DNA from 2 places in the Anaerotruncus sp. 80 genome. Region 1 is predicted to be linked to the other one. Evidence: riboswitches for the same ligand, from Rfam matches in the RefSeq annotation. Region 1 holds a riboswitch; the other holds the start of a gene.

Region 1 (4,216 bases):
ATTCCATCATTAAGGAGGAAACAAATATGATTCGTAAAATTATTCAAATAGACAGTGAGAAGTGCAACGGCTGCGGGGCTTGTGCCGCTGCTTGTCACGAAGGCGCAATCGGCATGGTTGGCGGAAAAGCCAAACTGCTGCGCGACGACTACTGTGACGGTCTTGGCGACTGTCTTCCCACATGTCCAACGAACGCAATCACCTTTGTGGAGCGCGAAGCCGCTGCCTATGATGAGGAAGCAGTGAAAGCAAACATGATGACAAAAAAACTGGCAATCGAACTGCAAAACCTGCAGGCAAGCTGTCAGGGAGATTGCGCAGGCGGCGGCACTGATACAGACAGTGCTTCTGCGGGCAACAGCAAATCCGCTGCTTCAAAACTGACAAACTGGCCAGTACAGATAAAGTTGGCACCTCTTTCCGCACCATATTTTGACAAAGCAAATCTTCTGATTGCGGCAGACTGCACCGCCTATGCTTACGCAAAATTCCACGAGCAGTTTATGACAGGTCGCGTAACGCTGATTGGCTGTCCAAAGCTGGATGGTGTAGATTACAGCGAGAAGCTCAGTGAAGTCCTGCGGCGCAACAACATCTCCTCGGTCTCAGTGCTCCGTATGGAGGTCCCTTGCTGCGGCGGACTTGAGACTGCGGTTTCCCGTGCGATTTCTGCCAGCGGAAAATTTCTTCCATATCAGGTAGTGACGATTTCTGCAGAAGGTGATATACTATAAAACGAAGTTACAGCGAAGTTTTAGTTAATATGGAGTTATCCGCAAGTGAAAAAGATTTTAGTCATCGGCTCTACAGTTGCCGATATCATCATCAATCTGGACTTTCTGCCCACTACGGCACAGGATGTCCACGTTAAATCGCAATCCATGTCTCTGGGCGGCTGCGCACACAACGTAGCGGACATGATTCGTCATTTCGGCGTGCCTTACACACTGTTTTCTCCAGTGGGTACAGGACTTTACGGAGATTTCGTCCGCAATCAGCTGGCCTCAAAAGGACTGGCTTCACCTATGCCAACGCCGGATATGGCAAATGGATGCTGCTACTGCTTTGTGGAAGAAAGCGGCGAGCGAACCTTTATTGTAGACCATGGCGCAGAGTATCTCTTTTACAAAGAGTGGTTTGACATGCTGAATCTGTCAAAGCTACAGTGTGCCTACATCTGCGGTCTAGAAATAGAAGATAAGACAGGCAGCACTATCGTAGATTTTCTAGAAACCAGCGGGCTGCCGGTGTTCTACGCACCCGGTCCTCGAATCTGTCTCATTGACGATGCATTAATGGAACGAATTTTTGCACTACGCCCAATACTCCACTTAAACGAGGACGAAATTTGTCGTTATACTGGCTGTGTTGCTATTTCCGATGCTGCCGCGGTATTACATAAAAAAACGCAAAATACCATCATCATTACCAACGGTGCCAACGGCGCTTACTATTTCGATGGAACTGCAGGCGGCGAGGGTCTTGTACACGTAGCACCGGTGCCTGCCGAAAAAATCGTTGACACCATCGGTGCTGGCGACGGTCACTGCGGCGCAGTGATGGCAGGGCTTTCCATGGGACTTTCCATGTACGATGCTATCGCAAAGGCTAACGCTGCCTCCTCTCTGGTGGTATCCAACAAAGGCGGCGTCCTATCCGATGAAGAGTTCAAAGCAGGCGGAATCCTGTAATAAAAAGCGAAGCTGTCTTGATTACAATTAGACAGCTCCTTTATATTCCACATTACCTGTCGCTTGTACCGACACCCGGTTTCGGCAGACTCCATCTGAACTTTGCAGCCAGAAGCCGCAGCACCAAAACAATGACAACTCCTGCGATAATTGATACGCCCTGCCCAAAGGGCTCCCACATCAAAGAGCAAATCACTGCACCAATCAGAGAAGCGCTGGCATAAAAATGCTTTACGAAGATATAAGGCGGATCCTGTGCCATAACATCGCGGAGCACACCTCCCCCAACACCTGTCACCGCTCCGACAAAAATCATCAGAAACAAACTAAAATCTGTAGAAACACTATAAGCTGTTTCGATTCCTACAACAGTAAAAATGCCCAGACCCACAGAATCCATCCAAAGCATTATCAAATCATAATAATTCTGCCTTTTAGAAAAGAGCCTTTGCATCCAAGGAGTGCAGACAATTAATGCCGTTCCTATCGCTACGATAGCATAAATTGGATTCTGAAATGTCTTTGGCGGTGTAATCCCTAAGATTAAGTCGCGAATCACACCACCGCCCACTGCTGTAGTAAGACCTAAGATAGAAATGCCTAAAATGTCCATGCCCTTGCGAATACCGGTCATGGCGCCAGAAACAGAAAAAGCAACAGTTCCAATAATTTCGAGAATAAAAGAAATATATGCAGACACAAAAACCACCTCCAAGCGTATCTTGCATGAGTAAATGAGATAGAATATTACACTCTGTCTTTTTACCTGAAAGATTCTTCCGCCCCTTCACGGGCAGAGTTGCTTCATCGGTGGTTTCTTTTTACACTTTCCAGAGGTCTGTCCGGAAACGGTCCTGTTGCCTGAGAGTTTTGCCCCTTCGGCGGCACGGCGCTAGCCTTAAGCCCATGCGCTCTCCCGATTCCATCATCCAGATAAACAAAGTATACCATATAAAAAAAATGCTTGTCAACGGGGATTTTCCTCACCAGAATATGTGCGAATGCCTGTAAAAAGGAGGGCACTGTCTTCAGAATCTCTGGTTTAATGTTCTCTTCTCTTTAAAAGTTCTGTTTCCAAACGATTTACACGAAGAAGCAGCATTTCTCTTTCCTGGTTTACTTTCAAAGCTTCATCGAGTTTTCTATCCAAGCTCAAATGCCCCTCTGCTATAACTGCTATATTTCTGTTTACTTCTCTTTCCAATGTGATTTTAATCTCTCGGATATCCTTAGTAAATCTTTCGTCCATCTCCGAAACTCTTGTGTCGAGACACGTCACCTTTTCGTCAAGGTCCGATACCTTCTCGTCGAGGCACGTCACCTTCTCGTCAAGGCACGTCACCTTCTCGTCAAGGCACGTCACCTTCTCGTCAAGACACGATACCTTCTCGTCGAGATATGTCACTTTATTATCAAGACTGTTTAATTTCTCTTCCATCCTCTCTAATTTGTCCAAAATCATCCTAGTTTCTTCTGTCATTATAATGCTTCCCTTCTCCTGTCATGCAACTAAGTCTTACGTTGGATTTTTATTATAGCATAAAGACGGTTACTCTACAATTCCCAAGATTTTCTGAAAATGTTTGCACCCTTTTACAGAATTTCTATGACCCCCAATTCATCTCACAATGTATATAAAACGCCGAAGCGCTTGTCTCCGACGTAATTCAATCTTCTATGGTGGACCCGATGGGGATTGAACCCACGGCCTCTGCGTTGCGAACGCAGCGCTCTCCCAGCTGAGCTACGGGCCCATAAAAGGGAGATATCTCCCTTAATTCTTATAATTCCTCTCTGATTCTGCGCAAACTCCGACCTAGTCTGTTAATCGCATTGATTCTGCGCACAACTGCATAAGCATTTTCTTCCCTATAAAGCAAAATGTCACTCAAAGTTGTATTCAAATCATTGCATAGCGTATCGACCTCACGCAAGAAGTCGTCTTTACTCATTACCACAATTCCTGCCGGCAATTCTTCAATCTCATATTGATACTCCATGCCAAACAGCTCCAATACCTTCGCCGACAGCTGTATCTTGATTTCGTTTAAATGCAGTTCATAAAAGCCTTCCGTTGCTGCAGCTTTTGTTCTGCATGCCTGAACGGTCTCATGGATTTGCTCAAAACAATCATCAAGCTCCTTGTATTCCATGTTCATAGCTTTCCAGTAAAAATCCAGCTGATTCAACGTTCTGGAAATCAAATCTTTCAGTTTCTTGGCTGCGGACTCCTCCAGAATCTCTCCGACATTTTTCAGGCAGTCCTCAGCAATGGAGGTTTTCAATTCCTCTACGCCAGCACCCGTTTTAGCGCTGACAGGAAACATTGCTACAGAGTCAACACCCATCAGCTGACAGAGAAGTTTCTGGCAGTACTGCACATAAGCCTGTAAATCCGCTTCTCCAACCACATCAATCTTATTTACAGCAAAATAAAATTTCCCTGCAAATTCTTTGGTACTCTGCAGAAAATCAATCTCAATCTGATTAATGGGACTGTCCACTGACAGCAGGAAAATCACCGC
Region 2 (4,216 bases), on a different contig from region 1:
TGCCTTAATTTCCGTCGGATGGTGCGCATAATCGTCTACCAGTTTAACACCATTTTCTGTGGTGCCAACAATATCAAAGCGCCTTTGAGTTCCCTTAAATGCGCCCAAAGTTTCTATAATGATTTTTGAATCCACCCCCAACTGATGGCAGCAGGCAAAAGCCCCCACCGCATTGAGAATATTGTGTTCACCCGGTACTCTCAGCTTCACTGTACCTAAATTTTCGCCCTGATAATTTACATTAAAAACAGGCATGCCTTCACTGTCAAAAGACACGTCTGCAATATGATAGGTGCAGCTTTCGTTATAACCATAGGTGATGGCACCAGGGATGTCCTTGATAATTTTGCTGACAAAAGGATTTGCATCATATGCAATTATTTTTCCATCTTCCGGCACTGCCTTAGCAAATCGGTCAAAGGAGCTTACGATATGGTCGATATCCTTAAAGTAATCCAAATGATCCGAGTCGATATTCAAAATGACTTCGATTTTAGGACGAAGTTCCAAAAAACTATCTCTATATTCACACGCCTCTGTTACAAAGTACTGACTCGCTCCAACCTTTACATTTCCGCCAATCTCAGCCAGATTGCCGCCGACTAAGATGGTCGGATCCAGCTTGGCACTGTTTAAAATTAAAGAAACCATAGAAGTGGTTGTAGTCTTGCCGTGGGTCCCGCTAATCGCGATACTGTTTGCAAAATCATCCATTAAAGTCCCCAAAACCTCTGCTCTGCCTGCCAGCGGAATATTCTTTTCTCTAGCTCTGACAATCTCCGGATTCTCTTCCGCTATGGCTGCAGAATACACAATCAGGTCTGCATTTTCTACATTCGATTCTCTATGGCCTATATAAATTTCTGCACCTTTTCTTTTTAAATTCTCGGTTAGATCTGACGCCTTCATATCTGAGCCAGAAACATGATAGCCTCTCGCCAGTAAAATCTCTGCAATGGCAGAAAGTCCTACACCTCCAATTCCAATACAGTGTATATTTTTATAATCACTCAGCTGAATCATTGCCTATTCCTCCAAATTTAATCTATATTTACTCTATTCTCATAGTTTGACTCTTGTTTCCAAAATTATGTGAATGACCTTACGAAGCGCCGTAAAAATTATTCTGGAATCATTATATCGCGACTATTCCGCTTTCCCTCTTGAATCGAAAGGAGCGATTCAATGATTCCTACCTTGTGAAACGCCGTAAAAATTATTCTGGAATCATTATAACATATTCCGCTCAAAAATGTTTACCATTTGACAAAAAAGTTGAAGAATATAGCTGTAAACTTTTTCGAGATTATTTCTTTCTAAAACTTATTACTACAATAAAGGCGCGAAAGTATCCTTGTACAAAAAATTCCTTGCCAAACTTAAATTTGTATGATAGACTCTAGTACGTTAGTTTACATGTCGACTGGCAAAGATATTCTGCCGGTCTGAAAGAAAACTATCTCTCTGGAGAGAACCGAAAGGTCGCCGAAGGTTTAAGCGGGCAGGTCTAAGCAGCCTATCCGTGATATCTCAGGCAAAGAGGACAGAGCCAATAGTTCAATCTAAATAGCTTATGTCATCCCTCCAGAGCCGAATTTACTAAATTCGGCTTTTGTTTTGCTTTAAATTATCAAAAAGAGGAGATGAAACAATGAATTTCACAGAATTAATCAAGAGCATAGACGATTTCGTCTGGGGCATTCCCCTCATCGTGCTCATCATGGGTACTGGTATCCTTTTGACTTGCCGTGTTAAGCTTTTGCAAGTCAGAAAACTGGGAAAGGCCTTAAAGTTTATGGTCAGCAATAAAGAAGGTGGTGAAGGTGAAGTTACCAGCTTCGGCGCATTTTGCACCGCTATGGCAGCCACCATCGGTACAGGAAACATCGTAGGTGTTGCCACTGCCGTTGTTGCAGGCGGTCCCGGCGCTCTGTTCTGGATGATTGTTGCAGCTTTCTTCGGTATGGCAACTAAGTATTCCGAAGGTGTGCTCGCTATCAAGTACAGAACCATCGACGCAGAGGGACATGCCCTGGGTGGTCCTTTCTACTACATCGAAAAAGGTATGGGCACAAGCTGGAAGTGGCTTGCAAAGCTGTTTGCGATTTTCGGAATCGGCGCAGGACTTCTCGGAATCGGTACGATTACACAAGTAAACGGGATTGCCTCCGCTGTAAAGAACTTTGCGGATCCTAACAGTCAGCATACCATGACGCTTTTTGGAGCGGAATACTCTATTGCAGTAGTTGCAACAGCTATCATCGTTGCAGTTGCAACAGCATTAGTTGTAATTGGGGGTATCCAGCGTATTTCCAGCGTTACCACCATTATCGTCCCATTTATGGCAATCACTTACGTTGTCGTATGTGTTGCCATTATCCTTTACAATATTAAAGCGTTCCCTGCCGCCATCGTCACTATCGTGCAGTCCGCATTCGGCTTAAAAGCTGTCGCAGGCGGCGCTCTTGGTGCTATGATGGTAGCCGTTCAAAATGGTGTTGCAAGAGGAATTTTTTCCAACGAGGCAGGTCTTGGCAGCGCACCAATTGCTGCTGCTGCAGCACAGACAAAGACCAGCGTAAGACAGGGATTGATTTCTATGACAGGTACTTTCATTGATACTATCATCATCTGTACCATGACAGGAACTACCCTGATTATTACAGGAGCAACTGAGCTGGGTCTTGAAGGCGCAGAATGTACTGCGTATGCTTTCGGCAAAGGGCTCCCTTGGAGTCAGAGCACAGGTGCGTTCATCCTGATGATGTGTCTCGCATTCTTTGCATTCACAACAATTCTTGGCTGGGACTATTATTCAGAAAGATGTCTGGAATACCTGGCAGGCAAGAAAAAAGGCATTCTTATGACTTACAAATGGCTGTACATCTTTGCAGTGCTGATTGGACCATTCCTGACCGTTGAAGCAGTATGGACCATCGCTGATATTTTTAACGGACTAATGGCAATTCCGAACCTGATTGCACTGGTTGCCCTCAGCGGCGTTGTTGCCAGAGAAACCAAAGACTTCTTTGAAAAAGAGGCACACCTTAAGCTAGGAGCCTAAGACCTCTACGCAAAATTGAATATCGACTTTTAATCAAATCATCCTAAAACAACCTGAAAGAATCAGATATTTTAGTTATTAAATATTGCCACACACTGGAAAATGTTATATAATAATAGTGCCTTTATGGGCACCATACGGCAAGAAAGGTGGTCAATTATGAACATAACTGATGTAAGAATCCGTAAGATTAACGACGAAGGAAAAATGAAAGCCGTGGTCTCTATCACATTTGATGACGAATTCGTAGTACATGACATCAAGATTATTGAAGGACAGAACGGACTATTCATTGCCATGCCTAGCAGAAAGATGGGAGAAGGTGACTTCAGAGACATCGCGCATCCGCTACTTTCCGAGACTAGATCCAAAATTAAAGACGCGATTTTTACTGAGTACGAAAAACTTTTAACGGAAAAAGAATCCGAAGAATGACCGACAAGAACTAACTAGTTATATTATTAGCTGCTTCAAAAGAAGCAGCTTTTTCCTTGTGTTTTTCATATTTTTAGTTTCCTATCTTTTTATAATTTACATAAATTAACATCAATATAGTCCTCAATTTATGTTATAATGAATCATATTGAACTAAACATTGAAAGGAACTATCATGCGAACTCTACTTGAACACTGGAAAATCATCCTACTTATTTTTACAGCAGTCGTCCTTCTATGCCTTTTTGTGTATCACTTCAGAAGAAAGAAGGCGCTGAGTATATACTGATTTATTTCCACAGCGGTATTGAATTCACAAATTCCTCTTCACCTAAGCAGCAGAGAATTGCAAAAGAAATTGCAAACGCCGGCGCCGATTATATTCTGTGCTCCCATTCTCACACTGTACAGGAATACGATATCATAACCGGTTCCAAAGGTAAACAAGTACCTGTTATCTATGGCATGGGCAACTTTATTTCCCATATGACCAAACGAATTGAAGTATCCTACGGTATCATGATGTCCCTGACACTTACCAAAGAAAACGGTCAGGTTCGCCTTTCCAACGAAGGGTATTATCCACTGCGGGTTTTTACAAACAACGACGATACTGGCAGAAAATATCAACTGATACCATGTACTGATTCAGGTATAGCGGCAATTTCCGATGAAGCTATGGTTCGCAGACTAAAAAGTGGACGAAAAAGAATAAAA

What was found. Region 1 has a riboswitch for glycine ahead of D1155_RS02670 (TRIC cation channel family protein). Riboswitches for the same ligand answer to the same signal wherever they lie in the genome.
Region 2: it holds a riboswitch for glycine, as region 1 does, so the genes downstream of both, D1155_RS14175 (sodium:alanine symporter family protein) here and D1155_RS02670 (TRIC cation channel family protein) in region 1, are expected to answer to the same signal.

What each region holds. Positions count from the first base shown of each region.
Region 1 covers NZ_QWES01000003.1:74,198-78,413, reverse strand. Annotated here, with positions in the region: gene D1155_RS02680 (4Fe-4S binding protein) at 27-734, shown strand; gene D1155_RS02675 (PfkB family carbohydrate kinase) at 780-1,691, shown strand; gene D1155_RS02670 (TRIC cation channel family protein) at 1,744-2,391, opposite strand; glycine riboswitch at 2,531-2,620, opposite strand; gene D1155_RS02665 (hypothetical protein) at 2,734-3,171, opposite strand; tRNA gene D1155_RS02660 (tRNA-Ala) at 3,370-3,445, opposite strand; gene D1155_RS02655 (dynamin family protein) at 3,473-4,216, opposite strand, start outside.
Region 2 covers NZ_QWES01000037.1:8,667-12,882, reverse strand. Annotated here, with positions in the region: gene murC (UDP-N-acetylmuramate--L-alanine ligase) at 1-1,023, opposite strand, end outside; glycine riboswitch at 1,455-1,557, shown strand; gene D1155_RS14175 (sodium:alanine symporter family protein) at 1,652-3,064, shown strand; gene spoVG (septation regulator SpoVG) at 3,224-3,499, shown strand; gene D1155_RS14165 (CapA family protein) at 3,737-4,216, shown strand, end outside.